DNA from 2 places in the Labrenzia sp. PHM005 genome. Region 2 is predicted to be linked to the other one. Evidence: predicted binding sites of a transcription regulator. Region 2 holds the regulator's gene; the other holds the start of a gene.

Region 1 (3,411 bases), 2.2 Mb from region 2:
GGTTTCCCCAGCCTATATGGGTATTCGGCGGCCAATTTGCGCTCTTCCTTCAAAACGCTGCGTGTGAAAACTCAGTGTCGCGCCATGATCGTCCCGCGAGATTTTTCTAAAGCTTCACCGTCTCCCGGACATGGGAAGGTGGCAACGTCGTACCCGCATGCCGCCGGTCTGGATCGTTGTAGAAAACATCCGTCCCTTCGGGCTGAATAATCACTTCCCGGTCTTCTATTCCGTTGGGGGCCGTCGCGACCCGATAATACTCGTCAGCGATGATATCCGGATCGAAGGGCCCGCGCTGTTCCACAATCCCACAGACTGCCAGGACCGAGACGTGCACCCCTTTTGGAGATAACTCCTTATAAAGAGACAAGGATAGGCTTCGCAAAGCCGCCTTACCAAGAGCAAGAGAGGTCCATTCCGGATAGGGTTCGAGCGCCAGTCCGCCTCCTGTAAAGAGAATTGCTCCTAAACCGCGCCTGATCATTGAAGGAGCGACCTGCTGAGCTGCTTGAAAAGCACCGAGAAGATTGACTGAAAACTCGTGGCTTAGCTGTTCTGTGGACAGTTCAAGTGGAGAAGCGGGCCGCATCACGGATGCATTGTAGATCAGAACATCAATGGGCCCGAGTTGTTCTGTCAATCGCTCAATCGCGTATTGCAGCCTGGGAGGGTCACCTGCATCTGCCGTCTCGAAACACGCCCCCATGCCGGCCGCTGCCAGCTCATTGCATTGCAGTTCAAGAGCAGCGGCCGACCGGGCCACCAAACCGATTTTGTACCCTTCCCGCCCGAAACGCCTGGCAACCCCGCCAGAAATTCCAGCACCTGCACCAATGATCAAAACAGTCTGCACAGTTGCCTCCAAGTGGTATTTCCTATCATTACCACTTTGTAGGAGAACACGCGTGCGAATTAATCCACTAGCCGTGCAGTTTGACCGCCACACTGGCCGGTAGACGCAAGGCCCCGATGGCAAACCGGGCCAGAGCAGGACGCAGACCGGACGAAACCCCTTCGTGTCCCGGCTCCCCTGAGGAAACGGCTGCCGCTCTTAAAAACACCATCCGCCCGCGGCCGATCCGCTTGGCAATGTCGAGATCTTCCATCTCCGGCAAGGGCCGGTGGCCGCCGAGCTTTTCGTAGAATTGGCGGGAGATCAAAAGCCCCTGATTGCCATAGGGCATGCCGAGCAGCTGACTGCGGACAGAGGCCGCTTTTTCAGACAATCTGGCGCCCATGCCGAAGGCTTCATACCGCAAGCGGAACGCCGCCGCTGTCTTGGGGCCTTTTGGGGTGCGCGATGCGCGTTCGATAAACGCCTGAACCTCATGATGCCAGCCGCTTTCCAGCAGGGTTTCAGGCTGAAGGAACAACAGCCAGTCACCGCGTTTGGCGACTTTGGCGCCATGGGCAAGACGTGCGCTGCGCGGGCCCTTATGGGTCACGAAGGTGCAGCCAGCGGCATCGGCGACCTTGTCGGTATTGTCGGTTGAGCCGCCATCCACAATGATGACTTCACGGACCACGCCTTCAGCAGCAGCTGGAACCAGCGCGGCTAAGGCGTGAACAAGATCCACTTCGGAATTCTCGGTCGGAATTATGACACTAATCATGACCCTTTTTATGCCACGAAACTTTTGAAAGTGCGAGCAAGGGGCTTGTTCCGGCGCTGAAACCGACTAATGTTCTCTCTATGTTCTCATAAAGAGTCGGCAGTTTATGACCCTCGCACAGCCTAGCGACCCACTTTCCACCTCAAGCGGTGGTGACGTGACCGATACCAGCCACCTTGCTGCAGACCGGCGCCGGGGACGGGCTGCGGCAACCAACCGGTCTGGCCGGTTTGAGAAGCTCTCCCGCGAGGCTTTTGATGATGGCTGGGACAGTCTTGATGAGCTCCCCCCTCTCAAAACAGAAGTGCAAGAAGAACGCGCCCGAACGATCATCACCCGCAATGAATCGCCGGATATTTCCTTCGACCGATCCATCAACCCATACCGGGGGTGCGAACATGGCTGCATCTATTGTTTCGCAAGGCCCAGCCACGCCTTTATGGGCCTGTCGCCGGGGCTCGATTTTGAAACCCGGCTGTTCGCCAAACCAAACGCAGCCCAACTTTTGGAGCGGGAGCTTTCCAAGCCGGGGTATCAGCCAAAGGTGATTGCGATTGGCACCAACACCGATCCTTATCAACCGATGGAACGCAGTTACAAGCTGATGCCCGAGATCCTGGAAGTCCTGGAGGCTTGCGGGCATCCGGTGGCGATTGTCACCAAGTCGGCGTTGGTCACACGGGACATTGAGGTGCTGGCGCGGCTGGCAGAACGCAATCTGGTCAAGGTCGCACTGTCGGTGACCACACTGGACAAAAAACTCTGCCGGACGATAGAGCCGCGGGCATCTGCACCCCACAAACGGCTCGCCGCAGTCAAAGCCCTGAGCGAAGCCGGTATACCTACGTCAGTGATGATGGCCCCAATCATCCCGGCGCTGACCGACAGCGAAATTGAAGGCCTTCTGGAAGCGGCGGCAGACCACGGTGCAAGTGAAGCTGCCTTTATCCTGCTGCGCCTTCCGCTGGAAGTGTCCGAACTCTTTCGCGACTGGCTGCTCCGCAACCGTCCGGACCGCTACCGCCATGTCATGAACCTGATCCGTTCCATGCGCGGCGGCAAGGATTATGATGCCAAATGGGGGGAGCGCATGCGCGGGCGGGGCCCTTATGCCGATCAGATTTCAAAACGCTTTTCTCTGGCAGCCAAACGGTTTGGCCTGAACTTGCGCAAGAAGAAACTCTCAACAGACCATTTCATCCAGCCGCAAAAGGGCGGGGTTCAATTGAGCCTGTTTGAGTGACGTCTAGTCCGGTGCTCTAGGCTTTACTGGAGCTGGGTGCGTTCGCTGATTTTGAAAGAGAAAAAGTCACGGATGACATCCTGAATTTCTCCGCCAGCTTTTAGCCTTTGGGTTGCTTCCTTCAAACGCAGCACGTATCCGTCCCCTGGCAAATCCTTGTTACACATAAGCATTTTTGGATACTTCTGGGTAACAAGCGGCTCCCCAAAGATCGGCCGCAAAATACCCGCCTTCTTATAGGCGCTGAAGCGAATGCTTTCAGTGGCCCCCATGATCGCGTCGATCCGGCCGTACGCCAGCATCAAGGAACTTTTTTCATAGTCAGGTGTGACAACCTTGTTAAGCGTAGCATCACTGTCAAACGGATCGCCGATGCTCATTCCGCTCGGAACGCCAATTCTCAAGCCCTTCAAATCTTCATAGGAGCTCAAGACGATCCCTTTGCGCGGCATTATTCCAACACTCAGCATGTGGCCAATCGGCTCCACTTGGGTGAAGGTTTTGCGTGCAAAAGGCGAACTTGCGGCGATTGTGCAATCCGCCGCACCGCTTGCA
Region 2 (3,411 bases):
GTCAGAGACTGTTCGGCAGTTCGCCGTACAATTCCGTTTGCGCTGCACCATGCATTCAACGATGTCCCTTGTAAAACAAAGCCTGCACGAACGTTTCGAAGAAGAATGTTCGTGGTTTTTAGGTTTTCGCGTTTCATGCTACTAAATCCAAGAATCCGCAATGCGCAGATTAAATGACTGCGATTCGCAGATGTCAATATTTTTTCTGCCTTATGCAGATTTCCAGTGAGAAGATAAGAATTGAAGATCAACGCGACGCAAGTCATTGATAGAGTAAAAAATGCTCTCAACCTCAAAACAGATTTGGCCGTATCTGAATATTTTGAGGTATCGAACAAGACTGTTTCATCCTGGAAAGCAAGAAACTCGATTCCGCTTGAGTTTCTGTTGCAGGCCTGTGCCGGAACTGGAGAAAAGATAGATTACTTTCTCTTTGGAGAGGCATTACAGCGACAACAGTCCGAATTGATTGAAACTGCCATCGATGATTTCCGGATAATAACCATGAAGCTAACTGGCGAACGGATCCTCATCGAGCTTCTGGAACAGCACGCCCCCGAAGAACTTGCTTTCATGGAAGCGAAGGAAATTCAGGCAGAAGGTGAATCCATAGGACTGGCGATGTTGATATTTGCTGAATTCATCGAACGAGAGAAAAAGGCGTTGGTGGATAGCGGGCGCATGACCAACGAAGAGTTCAAAGAATATATCCGAAATGTCGACCGATACGACCTCCCGTACTTTGCACGGGCGATCAAACACCGAAACAAACAGGGTCCGCAATAGGTCCGCAGTCGAACACTCCAGGACCGGAAGCGTCTAACATCGAAGTAAATTCTCCATTTGTTTTCAATACGTTCCACGTTTTATTTGCACTGACTGATATTGCGGACCCTACGGTCTGCAATCGATGATCACCCAACCTTTTGAAAACAATACGCTCTTTGAACTCTTCTGCCATTTATTTACGGCCAGATAAACCGCTTCCAGTGCCGTTTAATTCTGACAGCTACAATTAGAACAGTAAGAGAACGTTTACCCTTGCAGAACACAATGAGAACAGGTAGGGTGTTCTTGATTTGTACCAATTGATCCTCAAGATCAGGGGAAGCTGATATGCTGACGCGCAAGCAGTATGAACTGCTCATGTTCATCCATGAAAGACTGAAGGAAACTGGGGTGCCGCCGTCTTTCGATGAAATGAAAGACGCGCTCGATCTGAGGTCCAAGTCCGGTATTCACCGGCTCATCACAGCTTTGGAAGAACGCGGTTTTATCCGCCGTCTGCCGAACCGGGCGAGAGCGATGGAAGTTGTCCGCCTGCCCGATTCGATCGCGCCGGGCCTCGGCAGCCCGCGGCCGCGCGGCAGTTTTTCTCCCGAAGTTATCGAAGGGTCGCTTGGAAAACCAGCACCCGCGCCAGTCGCAGCGCCTGCAGCGGTTGCAAGTGCGGCAACGGAAATCCCGGTTATGGGCCGGATTGCCGCCGGTGTTCCAATCGAGGCGATCCAGACCCACAGCCACTCCATCAGCGTCCCGCCGGAGCTTCTTGGCAAAGGCGAACATTATGCGCTTGAAGTGCGCGGCGATTCCATGATCGACGCAGGCATCTTGGACGGCGATACGGTTTTAATCCGGCGAATCGACAGTGCTGACAGCGGCGACATTGTCGTGGCGCTGGTTGATGATGAAGAAGCCACTTTGAAGCGGCTGCGCAAAAAAGGCGCATCGATCGCACTGGAAGCGGCCAATCCGGCCTATGAAACTCGGATTTTCGGACCGGGTCGTGTGCGTGTTCAGGGCCGTCTCGTGGCGCTGTTTCGGCAATACTGAGGCGGGTCCTTTTTCAGCTCAACAGGTTTTGGAATTAATCTTCTCCGCAAGGTCTATGGCTTTGCGGAGGATTTGGCTTTTGACCTCAAACTAGCGCGGGTTATTGTGCCTGGCCGGTTCCAGGGCCGCGGTAATCGGGGAAGAGCATAAACCACACGTTTGATGCCGGGTATTGCGTCTCTTTGATTGGTGGCCCGCTCTAATGCCGTCTTTCCGGACCAGCCGCTCGCAGACCCATCGGACGGTTCCAGCCAAATCGAAACAGCCCCTCTTTTTTCCCGAATAACTTGATCCAAAATCACGCTCGATTGGCAGAACCCAGGCACGATTTTATCGGTCGCGATAATATCTGCCTTTTGGCAATCTTCGAAAAGAGCCTGCACCGTTTTTGACACACCGATTTTGAGCGGTATCGGATCCGAGTAACTTTTGTCATTAGGCGGATATGCGAGCACCACACATCCGTCAGGATCACATCGGCGCTGAACCGAACTCATCTTGCGCGACTTAATCGCCCCCAATCCTTCACCCTCCCCCTCAAGCCAGATTTCAGCGGCAAAGGACTTGCGGACATGGGAGAGGCGCAGATCTCCTTGCCTATCGCGAGCAGCGAGTTGCGGCCCTGCCGCCGCGATTTGAATATCGGGCGCGCGCGACAATGTCATAAGTGTTATGGCGGCCCCCAAGGGAACCAGACTGAAGCTTCGAATTCGGCCAGGCGCGAGCAAACAGACAAAGAGCGCAGCCATCAACAGAGCAGCAGGCGCTGCCCCTAACGTTCCGATCCGGCCCGCGTCCGGGGCAAGGTTTTCGGTAAAAGTTGCGACATCAATCAACATCCCCAGACCAGCGCTCATCACCTTCAGCGGCACAGCACTGAGGCCAAAGGGCATCAAGACAAGCGCCAGAACCCCCATGGGCATAACAACCAGAGAAAACACCGGCATACCCAGCATATTCCCGACGATCCCATAAGGCGCGACCCGGGAGAAATGGTAAGCCCCGATTATCCCGGTCGCAGCTCCAGCAACCAGAGCAGTGACGAACAGCCCAGCAGCCCATTTGGCGATGCTCACACCCAGCCGGGCCGGAAGAGACCGAGGCTTTGAGGAAAAACCAGCTTCCTTTTGTTGGCGCCGCCAAAGGTCGTAAACCGCGATCAAAGCAATCACGGCCGCGAACGACATTTGAAACCCGGGATAAAACAGCCTTTCTGGTGCCAACAACAAAAGAAACAGCCCAGCCAAAGCAGCCGTCCGCAAGGTCAATCCGCGCCGCCCGGTCAATATGCCCAGAAAAACCAGGGCGATCATGATGAAAGACCGCTGGGTTGCCACCGACGCCCCAGAGAGCAGCAAATAAAAAACCGCAGCGCCGAGCGCCAACAGCGCCGCGACTTTGTGCAACGGCCAACGCAATGCAAACCCGGGAAGGAGAGCCAAGACCCCGAGTGACACCGCGTAAGCACCGCCAGCAAAAAGAGCCATGTGCAGCCCGGAAATCGCCAGTATGTGCGCCAATCCGGCAGCTCTGAGGCTTTCCTCTGTTTTTTCGTCGATACCGCTCCGATCTCCGACG

Evidence for each region. The regulator LexA, encoded in region 2, represses DNA repair genes until DNA is damaged. The targets are predictions, from matches to a motif close to TGTTCNNNNTGTGTTCNG.
Region 1: the regulator LexA is predicted to act here: its motif matches at 1,684-1,701, upstream of FJ695_RS26195 (PA0069 family radical SAM protein).

What each region holds. Positions count from the first base shown of each region.
Region 1 is NZ_CP041191.1:5,795,743-5,799,153, forward strand. It holds gene FJ695_RS26185 (SDR family oxidoreductase) at 107-853, opposite strand; gene FJ695_RS26190 (glycosyltransferase) at 921-1,613, opposite strand; gene FJ695_RS26195 (PA0069 family radical SAM protein) at 1,720-2,856, shown strand; gene FJ695_RS26200 (ABC transporter substrate-binding protein) at 2,880-3,411, opposite strand, start outside.
Region 2 is NZ_CP041191.1:3,632,634-3,636,044, reverse strand. It holds gene FJ695_RS16450 (helix-turn-helix domain-containing protein) at 241-786, shown strand; gene lexA (transcriptional repressor LexA) at 1,117-1,833, shown strand; gene FJ695_RS16440 (ComEC/Rec2 family competence protein) at 1,887-3,411, opposite strand, start outside.